Regions from separate parts of the Blautia sp. HA3515 genome, predicted to be linked through region 3. Evidence: riboswitches for the same ligand, from Rfam matches in the RefSeq annotation. Region 3 holds a riboswitch; each other region holds the start of a gene.

Region 1 (6,468 bases), on a different contig from region 3:
CAAGGACCTGAGATCACTTCTGAAGCCGCTGTGATCCTTGAAGACAGCACCGGTACTACCCTGTACGCCAAGAATATGGATGAGGTTCTTTATCCTGGGAGCACCGTCAAGATCATGACCTGTCTTCTTGCTTTAGAGAACAGCAATCTTACAGATGAAGTGACCATGACTGCTACCGGCGTTTCCGGTGTTACCGATGGAGGGGCCAATATTTCAGCACAGCTTGATGAAGTTTTTACCATGGAACAATGCCTGTATGCCATCATGGTTGCCTCTGCCAACGATATTGCCCTTCAGGTTGCAGAGCATATCGGCGGATCCGTTGAAAACTTTGTTGCCATGATGAATACTAGGGCTGCCCAGCTTGGCTGTACCAACACAGTATTCACCAACCCTACCTGGGCTTCCTGATGAGAATCAGCATACCACAGCCCATGATATGGCATTGATCATGAAGGCAGCTACAGAGAATCCTTCCTTTTCTCCTATTGCCAGTGCGAATACCTACACCATTCCGGCAAGCGAGAATGTATCCGGAGGAGCCAGATCACTTACCAGCAAGTTCACTATGACCAACAACAGTTCAGATGCTTACTACCAGGGCTGTCTTGGCGGCAAGGAAGGATTTACAGAGGCTTCCCAAAGTACACTTGTATGCAGTGCACAGCGCAATGATGTTACATTGATCTGCGTTGTTTTAAAAGGCGCCTCCGGCCAGACAGATGATGAAGCCATCACTCTTTGTGGATTACGGATTTTCCAATTTCCAGCTTCTTACCTTAGGTCAGGATGATTTTTCCCTGATGTCCGGAGGTCAGGTGATCGTACCTGCAGGTGCTTCAGAGGACAGCCTGACTGTTCAGGATACACCGGCAGGCGACCAGGTGAACCGCACTTACTTCTACAGCGGCGTGCAGGTTGGTACTGCTGTAATGGAGCCGGAACAGGAACAGGACACCTCTCTTTATACCAACGGACAGGCTAACATGGAAGCCGCAAAGGCCTATTCCCAGTCCACCTCCTACGTGCCTTATGCAGTGATTGGAGGCGTGGCATTTCTGATCCTTCTTCTGTTATTTATCAAAATGATCAAGATCATCAAGTCCTGATATCAGGATCCAGATGTGCAAGCTCCCTGCACCTGTTTGATCAGTTAAGAGCGCAAAAGCAATATATCCACCATAATAAAAGCCAGCCGAAACGCAATCGGCTGGCTTTCATTTATGGTGGATATATCTGCTTAATGATTATTCTGCATCCTCTGTATCTTCTGCTGCATTCTCGGTATCTTCTGCCTCATCTTCAGCAACTTCTACAGGAAGCTTGTTGTCATCATTCATCTCCTCCGGATTGCTTACGCTTACCGTATGATCATACCATTTGCCCTTAGTTCCGATAATGGCAAGATCAAAATCCTGATCAAGAGCCTCTACAGGAACATCAAAGCCATACACTTCATCTGATAAACCATCCTTATAGGTAACTGTATCTGTGGTAGGCTGGAGCAGCTCTGCGTCATCCTTCTGTGCATCCTCAGCAAGCCCTGGGAAAAGATTCACTATGTTCTTGGATACAAGAGAGATATGAAGGGTCATTTTGCCGTCTTCTACAGTAAGCTGGCCTTTGCCCTCGCATGCCTCGTTTGTGTGGAACATGCTGCTGTCTGTATTAAAGTCAACAATGTAAACTCCATCCTCCAGATCCTGTGTATCGGATGCTTCTTCTTTGGTGTCTGCTGCCTCTGCCCATACCGGCAGTGTCATAGGAACTGTCATAGCAGAAATACTTAATGCTGATACTAAAATGGCTAATGAACGCTTCATAACTTTCTTATCTCCTTTATGGTGATGTGGCCGAATTGGCCACATGTCCGTTTATTTTGCTAAGCTGTCGATAGCTGCTTTTGTATGCTCTACATACAGCTGCTCTACTGCATCGACTCTTCCAAGTCCTTCGATCTGGCAGTCTACGCTGTCAAATTCTCCGGATGCCTCAAACATGCTCTTCCAGGAATCATCGTCATCTCCTGCCATATCGTTGTTTGCATGATCACCTGCAACAACCATCAGCGGACGAAGAACAACTTTCTTGAATCCAGCGTCTTTTACTTTAGCGATTACAGCATCGCAGGCTGTGTCTTCCGGCTCACCCTCTACAGTACCGATGAATGCGTTTGTAAATCCAAGGTTCTCCATCTGTGTCTGCATCTGGTCATAAGTAACATTTGCTGTATGGGATGTTCCATGACCCATGAATACGAATGCTGTACCATCTTCTGCTGCAGCTTCCATGCTGTCATAGCCTGCAGTCTTTACAGCCTCATCTGTGATAGCTTTCGCTACAGCTTCTTTGTCCTCATTGATCACTGTAGCGTCTTCTCCAACCTCACCCAGCATTGGCTCTGCAATAGCTACAGACTCAAATTTGTCTTTATATTCCTCAATAGCAGCTGTCATCTCATCATACTCTGCACCATGCATCAGATGTGTAGGCTGTACAACCAGATTCTTAACCCCGTTTGCAACTGCACGGTCAAGTGCCTGCTGCATATTATCAATATGCTCATCATCTCTTGCCTGCACATGATTAATAATGATCTGAGCTGTAAATGCTCTTCTTACAGACCAATCCGGATATGCTTCCTGAAGTGCATCCTCAATACCTTTGATATCCTGTGCACGGCTATCATTGAAAGAAGTACCAAAGCTTACAACCAGAAGCTCATTCTCACCGATCTCATCCTGGTTTCTAGGATCATCCTTGGAAGCATCTCCTGTATCTCTTCCGAAATACTCAGGGCTTGCCTCTTCTCCCTCTACCAGTTCCTTCTGTGCATCTGTCAGTGCATCCCATGCTTCTTTTGCTTCTGTGCACTGTGCATCTGTATCGTCTGTTCTCTCCTGTACGTAGATCGCATCAATAAGAGCTGCCACTTTATCTGCTGCCTCCTGGTCTGCGTCCTCAGAAGAAGCATCGTCTGCTGCTTCTGTGTCATCTGCTGCTTCTGCGTCGTCTGCTGCTTCTGTGTCGTCTGTTGTCTCTGCTGCGTCCTCTGTCTCTGCAAATGCTGCTGTTGCTGCGCATGTCATGCTTGCTGCCATGGATACAGACAGGATCAGTGCCATAATTGTTTTGCGCTTCATTATTTTTTCCTCTTTTTTTCGTATTTCCGGACGAACTATGCATAAAAACAGCGGTCACATTTCTGCGACCGCAATGCTTCTCATCAACACATTCGTTCCTTTTGCCAGATGCTTCTCCCTCTTTGCAGAAGTACCCAGACGGTAAACTATATGATCATATAATGTTATGAGAATACTGGTTCTGTGTTCCGCAGATCCACAATTCCACGCAAAGGCAGTTCTCCTGACTTCGTTCTACACTGCTTCCCCTTCCCGGTTATCCAGTGGGCTCTGAAGCAGCTCCCTTACACAGTGACGGCATCGTTCCGGATTCACACCGGATTCCCTTTTATGCATCATGAAATGATGCTACCTGTACGCTACAACTTTATACATATTCAATTCGGATATCTAATAGTTATCATATAATTATGTCTTTTCTATGAACAAAGAATGTATATACCGTAAACATAAGATAGATGATCCAGAATGCCAGACTTAGCAGGATCCCTTCTTTCAGCAATGGTGCATGATAAGTAAGTGTAAGGGCATGATTTCCTTCTTTTACTTTACATGCAAGGAAGCCTAAGTCCCCTTTCTGCAGCTCCGTGTCTTCGCCATCGATCTTAAGGCTCCATCCATCCTCATAAGGAATCATAAAAAGTACATATCCATCTGAAGCCGCCTGGATACTGCCTGTTACCAGTGTATCCTTCCGGGGAGCATCCAGCACAACCTTTGATTCCTTCTTTGCCTGGGACTTTCCAAGACCTGCCGCACTTTCCCTGTCTTCCCCATCCTCCAGCACAATGGCATTACTTAAAAACTTTTTCCGGATCTTTTTATCAACTGCCCGCAGGCTGCTTTCTGATACCGTTTCATCATAAAACCTTGCCACATCGCTTTCCCGTACATTTTGATACAGATACATACTGCCAAACTGACGGATCAGCGTATATTTGCTGCTGTCCAGGCTGCTGTTCTTGGAAATCAGGTATCTTACCCCTGTAAAGGCTGCAAACCAGTTGTTCATGGCATTATCCCAAAAGGTATACCGGTTCCGGTCTGCATAATAAAAGCTGGGGAAACAGGTGTTTACAAAATCCTTTACATTGCTGTTCATAACAGAATTATAGGTACTGACCCCTCTGTACCCCTGGGCCAGGGAATCCATTGAAATCGTTGCAGACGAAAAGTCCTTTTCCACCCGGTAAAAGCTTTTGTCTGTTTCCCTTAAAAATTCCAGAATATCCTGGATATCCTGACTGTAAAGCTCCCGGAAATATGCCTGAGGCTTATCAATAAAATCTCTGGCCTGCTGCTCGGACGGATCCTCAACGATCTTCTCAAGATAATCATCCGTTACCTGCACCACTGTTTCTGCCGGTGTATCCTCTTTTTTCAGGGACATTCTGTCCTCATAGCCAACAGTTCCTTCACAGATCACATTCACGGCCATGGCCAGTGCCAGAATACTAAAAAGCACCTGTTCCCCTTTTACTTTCAGCCGGTTCACCAGTAAAAGTACAACCGCCATCACCGTTCCGGTTACAGCCGTGATCACTGCGTTCTGTCTGTATTCAGCAAAAAGACTATCCTCATAGCCCATCCTGCAGGCTTTATACATAAAGATGCAAACCAGGACCACACCTATTATGCTGGCTTTGCCGCCCTTTTTCAGATAATCCCAGGTCCAGGCTGCTGCCAGAAGAATCATAGGGAGCAGCAGGAAAGTATATCTGTATGTAACCGTAGCAAAAGCATTAAAGGCATAACCGCCTACAGGAAAGATCATCAGAAGCAGCATAAACAAAGCTGCACCGTAAGCTGTCCTTCTGGTACGCTTTGTCCCATTGCTTTTCCAGAACAAAAGCAGAAACTGCACCACCAGGAAAACTGCCAGAACAGAAACAAACAGCACCGGATCCTCATAATAATTCCAGAAGCCATAATATTTCTTGTCGCCCAGTTCCTGAAGATTCTGGAAATTCGTGGAAAAAGGACGAAGCAGCAGAGTTTCATAATATTCCTGCTTATTCAGGGTAAAACACCTTTTTAAAAGATCTGCCAGGGTCCTCTTCTGCTCCACCCTGGATGTTACATTTAAAAGAATGGATGCCATAGGAAGAAAAACTGCAAAGCTCATCCCAAGTCCCAACAGCATAAGCAGACAGCCGCCCGCAAATTTTCCTATCCTCTGCCGGATGGTAAGCCCATTCAGGGAGATCACCCGGAACAGAAGATACAGGCCTGTTCCCGCCAGGCACATATATGTGAAATACACACTGTAGATCCCGCAAAAAAATACCATTACCGGAAACAGCTTCCATTTTTTCTCTTTTCTTAAAAATTTCTCGCAGAATAAAAGTAATAGCGGAAAATACACCGTTACCATTCCAAACTGGTAATGCTGTCCCCAAACAAGAAGATAGCCGCTAAGTCCATAGGCAAAGCCAAATACAAATTTGCTCTGCCTGCTAAAGGAAAATTCTGACAGAAACCAGTAAAAAATCCAGCCTGCTGCCAGGATCCTACCGATCTGTATCCATACCAGGAAAAACAGCATGTGTGCAGGTCCAAGGATCACTCCCAGGGCATACAGCACCATCAGGGACGGGTCAAACAGATTCAGGTTAAACATGCTGGTTCCAAAACCATTGTTAAAATCCCACAGAGAAAAATTTCCTTCTCGAAGATGGTTGACTATGGTTGCATAATGCATGGTGTACTGCTCCAGGGTATCTCCCCCTACATCGCTGAACACCAACAGTTCATTTCCGAAAATGTAATTTCTGTAAATCACCAGACCACTGACAAACAATACCAGCAGGAGCAGAAGTCTTGTCTTCTGCTCCCGGCTTATTTTATTGATATATTTTTTCATAGCTTTTAAATCCTCTTCAGGGAAAAATCCTGGCTCTTTAAAGTAAGATTTGGATTGTAATAGGGGTCTCCGTCGCGAAGGATCTCAGGCCATTTTTTCTCAAACACAGCCATTTCCCTGTTAAATCTGGCCACCTTTTCAGGTGTATCCTCAAGTCCTCTTGATTTTGACTCATAATGGTACAGCTCTGCATAAGGATTGTATACGATCAGATAACCGGCCTTCCGCAGCTTCAGGCAGAAATCAATATCATTAAATGCAACTGCCAGATCCTCGCTTAAACCGCCCACCTTTTCAAAGGCTTCTTTCTTTACCATCATACAGGCTGCTGTAACAGCACTGTAATCCTGGGCGCAGATGATCCTGTGGCAGTAGCCTGTAGTCCCTCTTGGCTGCATCACAAAACAGTGCCCGGCAATTCCGCCAAAGCCGATCACCACTCCTGCATGCTGGATGGTATCA
Region 2 (6,468 bases), on a different contig from region 3:
GCTCGATCAGGGGAAGCATGGAAATCAGAAACACTATAAGATAATTTTTCATGGAAATCTCCTTTTCATAATATTTTCTGCCAAAGATCTGTGTGGCAGCAGTCTTTTCCTTTATGATTATCTGACCGCTATTATACGCCAGGGACAGTGAATTTTCAAGTGAAAAGGGGCAGGATCAGCCTTATGTATCTGCGAATACAAGGCGAAGTGCCATTGCCATTTCCTCAGGAGATTCTTTGGCACCACCCCAAAGACCAGTGGATGTAGGAATTGTAAAGTGCCCCGCTGAAGGCGTGAAGCCTGTAAATATGGTCCAGGCTGTCATCCTCTTTCTTCCAACGGTACATCACATATTGATCAATGGCATTCAGGAAAAAATGACCATATCCGCATTTGAAAAGACTGTCCAGAAATTCCTGGTGCTTTTTTACATAGGTAAAATAATGGGTCAGATTGGAGATATCATAGTAATTACCCTTAATGGGAAGGTTTTGGATATCTTTATCATAGAAGCTCAGGGCGTCCTCCAGGTAGGCTTCAAAAATATCTTCTTTGGAAGAGTAATTCCGGTAATAGGTCATTCTGGAAACACCGGCTTTCTTGGTAAGTTCGGAAACTGTGATGGAAGAAAAACTTTTTTCTTTCAGAAGCTGACTAAGGGCAGTTGCAATACATTTCCGCGCCAATAAGTTGGATGGGTTCTTTTTATGGATACTCATGAACAAATCTCCTTACATTGTCACAGTTTGAAAAAAAGAATTGAATCTTTATTTGGAAAGTGTTACAATTCGTCACATATGATTTTGAAACTATTCAGCAGGTAATATTCTGCGAAATGCTTTGGAATGCATTTTCCTGGTAACTGCGAAGAAGGTACTATACAGTTATGATTATTTTTGATTATATCGAAAGCAGGAAAATTTGCAAGACGTTATATGAGAAGTTAAACCTATGATAACTTACTCCTTAGAGAATAGGAGTTTTCCTGGTGTAGAAAGCAGAAGAGTTTTGGAAGGGAGCTTAAGGTATGAAAACTGCCGTAATGACAGACAGTAACAGCGGTATCACTAAAGAAGAAGCAGACAGGCTGGGGATATTTTTACTTCCTATGCCGGTGATTATTGACGAACAAACATATTATGAAGGAATCAATCTGGATCAAAGTTTTTTTTATGAAAGTCTTACAGAAGGTCATGATGTTTCTACATCCCAGCCTTCCCCTGGCGATGTGATGGATATGTGGAAGCAGATTCTGTCTAAGGGCTATGATGAGATCATCCATATTCCTATGTCCAGTGGTTTGAGCAGTTCCTGTGCTACTGCTATCGCACTTGCAGAGGATTTCCAGGGAAAGGTACAGGTAGCAGATAACCATCGTATTTCTGTTACTTTGCGTATTTCTGTCATGGAAGCACTGCATATGGCAAATGAGGGCAGATCAGCCAGAGAGATCCGTGAGGATCTGGAAAAAAGAGCCTATGATTCCAGCATTTTTCTTGCAGTTGATGATCTGAAATATCTGAAAAAGGGAGGCAGGATCACGCCTGCAGCCGCTGCTCTTGGTACTGTGTTTCATATCAAGCCGGTACTTACGATCCAGGGCGAGAAGCTGGATGCCTTTGCCAAAACACGAGGCATGAAGAAGGCAAAAACCATTATGCTGAAAGCACTGAAAGAGGATCTGGAAAAACGTTTTCCAGGGATAGATCCTAAATATGTAAGAGTTGGGGCAGCAGGGGCAGGTCTGAGTCCGGAAGAGTCCGGGGAATGGCAGGCCATGCTCCAGGAGATGTTCCCTGAGGTACAGGTTTATTACGATCATTTGTCCTTCAGTGTAGGCAGCCACACCGGCCCGGGAGTATACGGTATGGGATTCAGCATTGTACAGGATCCATCCATTAGTTAAAAAGTGCAAATATCGGGGCGTGTCCCAAGGTCAATTTCCCAGACCTTGCTGCAAGTACAGGTGGGATCAGACCCTTTTGACACTGTAATCATCGTAAATTTATGTATAAAATTTGGTTTTATGACTTGATTTTTGGTTAGAAATTGCTATCATATGAGATGAATATATATGTTTTCAGTGCCTACGCAGATTAGCTGTGAAGGGTAAAAGAGAATCAGGTGGAAATCCTGAGCGATCCGGTCACTGTAAGCAGGGAGCAATGCCAGTAAATCCATTGGACGACAGTCTGAGAAGGGGGCAAAGCGATGAACTGCAAGCCAGGAAACCTGCTGGAAATATCCGATGAAAAGCTTCCGATGAAAGCACTTTCACTCAAATAATCAGATCAAAAGGTGGCAGGGGATTTTTATGCGCCCTGGCACAAGTATTTTTGTGTTGCAATAAATCCTTATTGCAGCTTAAATACCACAGAGAAAGATTAAGGATTGAAGGAAGTCTGTTTTCAAATGAAAGCAGGCTTTTTTTGTGTGTAAGAGGAGATTACTTTGTAATGTTCCTATTTCACTAAAATTCCACGCAAAGCACAGAAACGTGTATATCCGATGTAAGCGGACTCCTGCCTTTACAGGTGGCGAGTACCTAATTTTATCAAAGGAGGAAGTAGCAATGAGGAAAAAGTCAAATGCTTTTTTAGCACTTTTGCTAACAGGGGCAATGACCGTAACATCTGTATCTCCTGCCTTTGCAGCAGAGGAATTTTCAGCAGTTGCAGAGGTACAGGATGCTGCTCAGGATGTGGCCGAGGAGGAACCTGCCACTGAAGCATCCGATGTGCAGGATGCGGAGGATTTTGGAGCAGTCGCGGATGTAGAAGATGTGGATGATGTATTTACCAGTGGCGAAGAAGCATCTGACCCTGATACAGGGGATGAGGTTTTGGAACTGGCCGATGGAGATGCAGAGGAATACGTACAGGATGACCTTCTGCTGGCTGACAGTTCTGAAGAAAAATATCAGGACGGAACTTATTCTCCGGAATCCTTTCTTTCCAAGGAGGTTCAGGAAAAGTTACGATTACCTGCCCGAAGGTGACCATTACAAGAGGAAAAGTAACTGCAACAGTGGTTTTTTCCAGCAGCAGCTATAATAAGCTGGTTGTAGATGGAGAAGAGTATTATCCGGTTTCAGGTACAGAATATACAGGATCTGTTTTTCAGGTTCCTGCAGTTCTCAACCAGGATATGGAGATCACAGGCAACAACAATTGCAATGACAGCTGCTCATGATATTACTTATACCATTCATATTAAGCTGAATGTGCCTATGGTAACGCCAGCTCCGGACAGACTGGAGGATGGTACCTACCAGGCAGCTGTAAAGGCAGATAGCGGATTTCCGGCAGAAGCCTGCACCCTGCTTGTAAAGGATGGAGAGATCGATGCAGTTGTCACACTGAAAAATGGGGATTATGACAGACTGTATGTGGGGGATGCACTGGATGCAGTCAATGAAAAGGATGATAAGCTGATCGCTTACAGACCGTCGGAGGATGGTGCAAAGCATATTTTCTGGCCGTTGGCTGTAGATAAGCTGGATACCTTGTTCCAGGTGGCAGCCCGAAAAACAGATAAAACCTGGACAGACCATTATGTGAAGATCCTTTCTTCTTCAGTAACCAAGGTAAGCGATGAAGTTCAGGCACCGGACCAGGCTGCTGAGGCTGCAAAATTCCTTTACAGGAATTATGTGGATGACGTGATCTCCGCCACAGATGGTGTTACAAAAGATGGAAGCACTTATAATGTTGCATATTATAACAGCAGGAAGAGAGCTGTTTCTGACATTAGCCTGAAAAGACCAAATGTAAAAGAGTATAAAAGCGGATGGTTCTTCTCAGACTGGAGCATTTTTAAGTCTACCGTTAAACAGCAGCCGGCAAAATCCCAGACGTATTCTCTGGATACCTCAAAGAGAACCCAGGAGCAGCAGGTAACAGCTACGCTGAAGCTGTATGATCCTTCAGTGGAGGATGCAGCTATTAATGATGGTAGTGCACAGGCCCTTGCTGAGTACACCTACAAGCTTGTGCTTGCAGCAAAGCCGGATACCTGTCAGGTGATTTTCCGTGCAGTAAACAGTAAGACTGACGAAGTGATTCCGGAAGCTCAGATCACAGTCACAGACAATACCACAAAGGAAGAAGTGACAGGTACAGAAGGCATCTATCAGCTGAAATCCGGACAGAAATATACTGTTCAGGCACAAAGCGAAGGCTATATTGCAGCAGGCACAAAGGGGAATGCTGTTGCAAAGCAGACTTCTTTTACCGCTGCCTTTGATGAAACAGTTGATCTTTCCCTGACTGCAGAGGCAGACAGCAAGCATAAGGTTACCTTTAAGATCATAGATGCAGAAGGCAAGGAAGTTCCGGATGCAGTGCTTACAGTAACAGGTGAAACTCCAGCAGAGGATGGAAGCTATACCTTATGGGATAATTGCACTTATTTTTATGGAGTAACTGCAGAAGGCTATCAGGTAGTAAGATCAAAATTCATCAAACCTTTGGAGGATCAGGAGGTTGTTGTAACCCTTACAGCACTGAAAAACTACCAGGCTTCTATTAAGATCCGGGCAAAATCCGGACATCTGGCAGTTGTAAATCCAAAGGTTCTGTCTGTTACCTATAAGAAAAACGGAGAGACATTTACTGTGGAGCCATCAGAGGATGGTACCTACCCCATGGTGGAAACTGTGGCATATACTTATACATTTGCTGCTGACAACTATCAGAGTGCGACCGCAAACTGGACTGCATCCGGAACAGAAGGTCCGGTTGAACTGGAAGGTGTGTTAAGCAAGGAAACTGAAAAAGCCCTTCTTGAGGATGCCATTGCAATTTCAAAGGAGCTTTCTGATGAAATGACAGAAGGGGATGGTGCCGGACAGTGGGCAGCAGGAAGCAAAGAAACACTGGATACAGCTATTAAAGCGGCAGAAGAAGTATATACAAAGGAAGATGCAGCAGACGATGATTATAAAAATGCAAAGGATGTTCTTCAGTCGGTTGTATCAGGCCTTAGCCAGAATGAAAATGCAGAGAGCATAAATATTACAGTTTTTGTAAATAAGAATCCAGGGGAAGCACCTGTAAAAATGGCTATGAACGTAACAGCAGATGATGCTTCTAAGGTGACGCCTACCGATTCTAAAAGAAAAGATAATTACAACAAGTCAAGTGATATGGAAAAACGTGCAACCGTGATCGATGCACTGGTCGATCTGCATAAGGAACTGTTTGGAGAGGAATATATTGCAAATCCAACCCAATATCTGATGTGCGGAAGCAGAGGTGCCGGTACAGGCTTCCTTCTGGGACAGAAGAGTTTTAAAAACTTTGTTGGATTCCGTGTAAATGGAAAATATGTGGCAAGTGATCCAAGAATGTGCAGGCTGAAAGAAGGAGATGTGCTTTCCGTTTTTTCAGCAACAAAAGTGGATAATCCGGCATACCTGCAGTTTGAACAGCAGGAGATCACGGTAAACCAGAATGAGGAATTTACTCTTACTCTCACCGGTGATTCCTATTACATGGATAAAGATATCAGCAGAACAGTAGGTAAGAATGAATTTACACCTGCGGAAGGGTATGATATCACACTTGCAAATGCTGAAACAGGCGAAGAAGTAACAGGCAAAGCAAAAACAGATGCACAGGGTAAAATAAGTTTTAAGATCGGCACACCTGGTACTTATGTGGTAAAAACTGTAGCAAATGAAAATGTGGAAAGCATTGTGCTTCCGTATGCCCAGATCCAGGTAAAAGAAAAAGCACCGGTAACTCTGGAAGATGGTACATACCTTGTAAAGGTGATCAATAACAACAAAATGTTTAATGTGATCAATAACACCTGTGTCCTTAAAGTGGAAAACGGAAAGATGACAGCAGAGCTTTCCCTTCACGGGAAAGGCTACGATTACATGTATGCAGGAACAAAAGAAGAGGCAGAGGCAGCTGGTGAGGCTGCATGGTCCCATTATTATGAAAAAGAAATTGCAGTGAATAATGGAGATAAGGTTGAAATGGGACCATGGTATACCTATTCTCTGGCTGTTTCAGCACTGGATCAGGAAATCGCTTATTCCTCTCATAATACCAGGGACAGCAAATGGTTTGACCGTCAGCTTACTTTCCTTACAGAAGGTATCCAGAAGATCGATACTCCGCAGCCGACTCCGACTGCCACACCAACACCAACAGTAGAGCCTACTGCAGCACCGCAGCCTACTGCAGCACCGCAGCCAACAGAGGCACCAAAGCCTGCAACTGTAGCAGCAACAAAACTGACTGTCAACACATCCACCATGTATCTGAAAGTCAAGAAATCAGATACCATCGGCGTGATCGTTGCACCATCTAATACAACAGACAAGGTTACATATAAGTCCTCCAAAAAATCTGTTGCAGCCGTTGACAAGAACGGAAAAGTAACCGCTAAGAAAGCTGGAAAAGCTGTGATCACAGTGAAGGCAGGAAAGCTTACTAAGAAGGTAACGGTTGTTGT
Region 3 (6,468 bases):
GGTAAATATCCGCACCTATCATGAGAAGCAAAGGCAGAACAGCTGGTTTACCAGCTCAGAAAACGGTACTATGCTGGGCCAGAAGGTAACTCCACTTTACAGGGTGGGCGTTTATGTACCAGGGGGCAAGGCAGTTTATCCTTCTTCTGTACTGATGAATATTGTTCCTGCCAAGGTTGCAGGAGTTCCTAATATTGTAATGTGTACCCCTCCGGGAAGAGATGGGAAGGTTTATCCTACCACTTTGGTTGCTGCAAGGGAAGCCGGCGCAGATGTGATCTATAAGGTGGGTGGTGCCCAGGCTGTTGCAGCGATGGCCTTTGGTACAGAAAGCATCCCTAAGGTAGATAAGATCGTAGGACCTGGCAATATTTTTGTTGCACTTGCCAAAAAGGCTGTATACGGACATGTAAGCATTGATTCTGTAGCCGGTCCAAGTGAGATCCTTGTTCTTGCAGATGATACAGCTAATCCCCATTATGTGGCTGCAGACCTTCTGTCCCAGGCAGAGCATGATGAGATGGCTTCTGCCATTCTGATCACCACCAGTACAGAACTGGCAAAGAAGGTTCAATCAGAGATCGAAGGATATCTGAAGGTGTTGTCAAGAAGAGAGATTATCGAGAAATCCCTGGAGAATTTTGGCTATATCCTGATCGCAGAAGATATGGATGAAGCTATCGAAGCTGCTAATGAGATCGCTTCTGAGCATCTGGAGATCGTAACAGCCAATGCCTTTGAGGTAATGATGAAGATCCGTAATGCAGGAGCCATCTTTATCGGAGAATACAGCTCCGAGCCTTTGGGAGATTATTTTGCAGGACCAAACCATGTGCTTCCAACCAACGGAACAGCTAAGTTTTTCTCTGCACTTTCTGTGGACGATTTCATTAAGAAATCCAGTATAGTATATTATTCCAGAGAGGCATTAAAGGAGATCCATAAGGATATTGTACAGTTTGCAACTGCTGAGCAGCTGACAGCACATGCAAATTCTATAGCAGTACGTTTTGAAAAAGAAGACGAAGGGGATTCATTATGATACGAGAGGCTTTGGCACAGAGAAATACCAAAGAGACACAGATCCAGATGAAGCTGAATCTGGACGGAACCGGAGTTTCAGATATTTCTACAGGTATCGGATTTTTTGATCACATGCTGGAGGGATTTACAAGACATGGCCTTTTTGATCTTCAGCTGCGTGTGCAGGGGGATCTGCAGGTGGATGACCATCATACCATCGAAGAGACCTGGGATCGTCCTTGGCTCAGTGATCCGGGAAGCAGTGGGAGACAAAAAAGGGATGCCGCAGGTATGGAAGCTTTATCCTTCCCATGGATGAAACGTTGGTGCTTTGTGCAGTAGACCTGTGCGGCAGGCCTTATTTTTCCTGGGATGCACAGTTCCACACAGAGAAGATAGGGGGCATGTCTACAGAGATGGTACGTGAGTTTTTCTATGCAGTTTCTTACAGTGCACAGATGAACCTTCATATTAAGGTACTTACCCCGGCAACAGCCATCATATGGCAGAAGCTATGTTTAAAAGCTTTGCAAAAGCCCTGGATATGGCGGTGTCCTTTGATCCCCGTATTACAGATGTTTTATCTACAAAAGGAAGCCTATAAAAAGGAGAATAAATATAAATCATGAAGAAAAGATTGATTCCCTGCCTTTACCTTCAGTCTGAAAAGGCAGTAACCGGTTTCGGACAGAGAAATCTGTTAGGTGACGGAGATGTGGAAAAGCTGGCAAGGTTTTACAGCGATAACGGTGGAGATGAACTGCTGGTATTTGACTTTTCCTCTCAGGACGAGGAGCATGACAAAGCCATCGGCAAGATCCGCGACATTTGTGCAGCTTCTGAAGTTCCGGTAATGGCCGCCGGCAATATTAAGCGTATGGAAGATGTGAAAAAGCTGATCTACGCAGGCTGTGCCTGTGCTGTGCTGAACTTTTCCAAGGAGAGCAGTGTAAAAGCTTCTGGAAAGAGGTATCCAAACGCTTTGGAAAAGAAAAGATGGTCGTGTGTCTTTCTTCCATTGAAGAATTTACTGCAAATAAAGAACTGATCGAAAATTATGCATCTGCAGTGCTTGCCCTGGATCTGGTGCAGGATCAGGTGGCTGAGATTTCCTCTATTCCTGTGATCCTTCATACAGATGAACAGAATGAAGAGAAGCTTATTAAGCTTCTTGGGTCAGATGCTGTAAGCGGGGTTTGTGGTGCCTTTGTAAGCAATATGGAAAAGGATCTGCTGGATTTTAAGGACAGGTGCCAGGGTTTGGGGATTACTGTAAATACCTACGAAAGCAATATTGCCTGGAGTGAATTTAAGCTGAACAGTGACGGGATGATCCCTGTGGTTGTTCAGGATTATAAGACGGATGAAGTTCTGATGGTAGCTTAATACGAACGAGCGTGGGGTTCCGAGCCACTTTGAAGACAGGAAGGATGACTTACTGGAGCAGAAGCAGAAATGAGCTTTGGACGAAAGGCCTTACCTCCGGACATTTCCAGTATGTAAAGTCTCTCACCCTTGACTGTGACAATGATACCATCCTTGCAAAGGTGGATCAGGTAGGTGCAGCCTGCCATACAGGCAGCAGAAGCTGTTTCTTCCAGCCTCTTATGAAAAAGGATTATGATGACACCAATCCCCTTCACGTATTTCAGGATGTGTATGATGTGATCATGGACAGGAAGAAGCATCCAAAGGAAGGCTCTTATACCAATTATCTTTTTGACAAGGGAATCGAACAAGATCCTGAAAAAAGTAGGTGAGGAGTGTACGGGAGATCGTTATTGCTGCAAAGAATCCGGATAAAGAGGAGATCAAATACGAGATTTCTGATTTTCTGTATCATGCAATGGTATTAATGGTGGAGAAGGGGGTTACCTGGGAGGACATTACCAGGGAACTTGCCAGACGGTGATTTACATATGAAAAGAAAAGCAAAAAAAGCTTTCAGTATTACAGCGGCTGCAGTGTTTCTGGCAGCCGTATTATATCTGGTCTGGTGTGTGCTTTTAAATGATTCCGTGATCTGGAAAAATGTTCAGGTCAATGGGATTTCCATCCAGGGAAAGACAAAAGCCCAGGCCAGAGAAGCGATCCTGACAGATTTTAAAAAGACTTATGAGGATAAGGCTATCCAGGTGAAACTGTCCGACGAAGTTTATCAGGCTTACATATTTCCTATGCTTGGCATGGATCCCTGGGAAGTGGTGGAACAGGCCTATCAGCTTGGCCATGGTGCCTGGTATAAAAGAGGTCTTGATCGGATACGCCTTATGACAGATGACAAGGCAGAAGAGATCACTCTTCTTCCCCAGGTGACCCATCCGGAGGCAGTGTCTTCTGTGATCTCTTATATGGAGATTGAAAAGGTAAATACAGTGGTACAGCCTGTGTGCCGGATAACAGATGACAGTCTGATCATAAAGAAGGGGAAAACTGGTGTTCAGGCAGATACAGATGCTTTAAAGGAGCAGCTCCTGCATGCAGCTGCCAGTCTGGATCTTGACACACAGATCCAGTGTGCAGCGATCAGCGTTACACCAGAGGAGCCGGATTTCAAGGCTTATTATAAGCAGATCTATCAGGAGCCGGAAGATGCATATATGGATGAAAAGAATGATTATGAGATCGTTCCTTCCAAGACAGGGATATCCTTTGATGTTGCAAAGGCGGCCAAAGAATACAGACAGGCTAAAGAGGGCAGTGTGTTTACAGTGGACTTTGAACAGATCCAGCCGGAGGTGACAACCGGTGATCTGACCAGTCGGGTATACCGGGATGTACTGGGAAGCTATAATACTTATGGAGGCGGTACTGACAACCGGATCACCAATCTGACTCTTGCTGCAAAAGCAATTGATGGAATTGAACTGATGCCTGGTGAGACCTTTTCTTACAATGAAACCTTAGGAGAGCGTACAGCCGAAAGAGGGTATAAGGCTGCCGGTGTTTTTGTAAACGGACAGCATGCGGAAGGACTCGGCGGAGGGATCTGTCAGGTTTCCACCACCTTGTTTGATGCATGCCTGTACGCAGATCTGGAAATTGTAAAACGTACCAATCATTCCGGCAGGGTGGATTATGTGCCGGCTGGGCTGGATGCCGCTGTATCCTGGGGAGATCCTGACTTTCAGTTTTGCAATAATACTGAGTATCCTATCCGGATCTCTGCCACTTATGCAGATGGTTCCGTTAATGTGAAGATCTATGGTACAAAAACAAATTCCAATACAGTAAAGGTAACTACCCAGCAGCTGGATGCACAAAGCTACAAAACTTATCGTCATGTATATGACCAGGATGGAAATCTGCTGGAAACGGAGGAAATCTGCAGCAGCCATTACATCAGCTGATCTTGCGTTATGACCACAGAGCTGTAAACAGGCCATCGTAAGAATATGTGATTTTGTTTGATTTTTCACAAATTTAAAGGAAATCGTATTGATTTCAAAAAATGCTTTTGCTATAATACAGGAAATGAATAAAGACCGTTTACAGTGTCAGCCAGGAGGCAACAATTCCGGCTGTTAAAGGGAATCAGGTGGAAGTCCTGAACGATCCGGTCACTGTGAGCAGGGAGGATACTGCAGGGCCATTGAGAAGAAGCCTGGATCCGATAGGACTCATGGAAGCCGTCTCTTCTTGAGAAGGAGCAGATATCTGTTGATCTGTGAGCCAGGAAACCTGCTGTGAATGCTGAAGATGGAAGCTTCCGACGAAAGCGATTCATTGCTATTTCTTGTATTGTTTTATTGCACATATGTTTTTGGACTATGTATATAATGATATGAGTAATTGTGATGCCTGTTTCCAAGCCGGAAGCAGGCTTCTTTTTTTGTACAGCAGTACATGTCTTCATTCAAATTGATTGGAAATAACAGGAGGATAAAAGATCATGAAAAAACGAAAAATCATTCTTGCAATGCTTCTTTGCGCTGCAATGACAACCAGAGATGTGCTTCCTGTACTTGGGGAAGATCTTGCAGCAGAAGTGGATGTACAGGATGTAACAGAGGATGAGGCTTTTGATGAGTCTGATGAGGCAGATTTTTCTGAGTTTACAGACCAGGAGGAAGTGACATCTGATGTATTAGATGGTGCATTTACCGCTTATCCGGAGGAAGCCGCACCGATAGCTGAGGATGCAGAGAATCCGGGAACCGTTGCAGCACAGGGATATTATACCTTTGATTTTTCTGATGCAGCTGCACCTGGGAGTGACCACAAACTCTCCCATGTTTAAAGTAGTAGGCGCTACATTATATTCTGATAAAGACGGTAAAATGGTAGGTACCATTACTTTATCAGGAAAGACCTATGACAAGCTGTTCCTTGGAACAAAGACAGAAGCAGAGGCAGCTGGAGATGACGGTATGATCACTTATCATGATAATAATGGGCTTTATGAGTATGGTCCTTTTGCAGTATCAGCTCTTGATAAGGTGATTACTATAAGTTCTCATTCAACCAGCAGTAATAAGTGGTTTGAGCGTCAGATCACCTTCAACTCATCCAAGCTTCTTGCTGCTGCTACAGATCCTGTAGATAACAGCACAGCACTTCCGGATGGTACTTATACACCGGAGAGCTTTACAGCTACAGGCGGTACAGGTAAAGTGACCATTACCTGCCCACAGGTGATTGTTGAAAATGGCAAAGCTTTTGCAGATGTTACATTTAGCAGCAAGAAATATGCTTATGTAAAAGCAAACAATCAGTTGTTTAACGGTACAGTGAATACTTTCGGCGTTACATACAGGATCCCGGTTGACCTGAATGAAGATGTGAAGATCCTTGCGTTGACTACAGGTATGAGCGTGGCACATGAGATCGCCTATACTCTTCATGTAACATTGAATGAGGCACCGGCACCTACTGCTACACCCACACCTACTGAGACACCGGCTCCCACACCTGCAGCAGTTGCAGCAACCTCATTAAAGGTTTCTGTTTCCAAGCTTACCTTAAAGGCAGGAGCCTCTAGGACAGTCAGTGCCATTGCAGCACCTGCAAATACCACAGGCACAAAGTGGTATACACTTCCCAGAATCCTTCCGTTGCTACAGTAAACGATGCTGGTAAGATCACTGCTAAAGCAGCAGGTAAGACCAAGATCACTGTAAAAGCAGGATCTAAGGAAAAAACCATTGCTGTAACAGTAACCAAAAAAGCCGTAAAAGTAAAATCCCTTAAGATGAAAAAGGCAGCCCTTACCATGAATAAGGGAACTCAGACTTATGCATCTTACACAGTGAATCCAACAGGCGCAACCACAACCTTGAAATGGGAAATCTTCCAATAAGAATGTGGCATCCGTAGACCAGACCGGTATGATCGTTGCAAAGAAAGCCGGCAAAGCTACGATTACAGTAACAGCAGACGGCAAGAAGGCAGCCGTGAAGGTTTCTGTTGTTGATCCATGCACCAGTGTAAAGGTACAGAGTACTC

The links. Region 3 has a riboswitch for cobalamin ahead of R1Y93_RS00835 (hypothetical protein). Riboswitches for the same ligand answer to the same signal wherever they lie in the genome.
Region 1: another riboswitch for cobalamin. It lies ahead of R1Y93_RS11920 (sirohydrochlorin cobaltochelatase); the one in region 3 lies ahead of R1Y93_RS00835 (hypothetical protein).
Region 2: another riboswitch for cobalamin. It lies ahead of R1Y93_RS07125 (hypothetical protein); the one in region 3 lies ahead of R1Y93_RS00835 (hypothetical protein).

What each region holds. Positions count from the first base shown of each region.
Region 1 is NZ_JAYFUY010000148.1:3,689-10,156, forward strand. It holds gene R1Y93_RS11900 (D-alanyl-D-alanine carboxypeptidase family protein) at 31-411, shown strand; gene R1Y93_RS11905 (hypothetical protein) at 365-793, shown strand; gene R1Y93_RS11910 (hypothetical protein) at 804-1,109, shown strand; gene R1Y93_RS11915 (hypothetical protein) at 1,248-1,823, opposite strand; gene R1Y93_RS11920 (sirohydrochlorin cobaltochelatase) at 1,875-3,143, opposite strand; cobalamin riboswitch at 3,340-3,514, opposite strand; gene R1Y93_RS11925 (YfhO family protein) at 3,544-6,006, opposite strand; gene R1Y93_RS11930 (glycosyltransferase family 2 protein) at 6,012-6,468, opposite strand, start outside.
Region 2 is NZ_JAYFUY010000079.1:10,042-16,509, reverse strand. It holds partial or broken gene R1Y93_RS07140 (COG2426 family protein) at 1-52, opposite strand, end outside; gene R1Y93_RS07135 (TetR/AcrR family transcriptional regulator) at 225-719, opposite strand; gene R1Y93_RS07130 (DegV family protein) at 1,028-1,906, shown strand; cobalamin riboswitch at 2,065-2,254, shown strand; gene R1Y93_RS07125 (hypothetical protein) at 2,573-2,998, shown strand; gene R1Y93_RS07120 (Ig-like domain-containing protein) at 3,068-6,468, shown strand, end outside.
Region 3 is NZ_JAYFUY010000021.1:16,525-22,992, forward strand. It holds gene hisD (histidinol dehydrogenase) at 1-1,042, shown strand, start outside; partial or broken gene hisB (imidazoleglycerol-phosphate dehydratase HisB) at 1,039-1,627, shown strand; partial or broken gene hisIE (bifunctional phosphoribosyl-AMP cyclohydrolase/phosphoribosyl-ATP diphosphatase HisIE) at 1,649-2,935, shown strand; gene R1Y93_RS00830 (VanW family protein) at 2,943-4,373, shown strand; cobalamin riboswitch at 4,499-4,726, shown strand; gene R1Y93_RS00835 (hypothetical protein) at 4,916-5,263, shown strand; gene R1Y93_RS00840 (hypothetical protein) at 5,208-6,089, shown strand; gene R1Y93_RS00845 (Ig-like domain-containing protein) at 6,050-6,322, shown strand; gene R1Y93_RS00850 (Ig-like domain-containing protein) at 6,327-6,468, shown strand, end outside.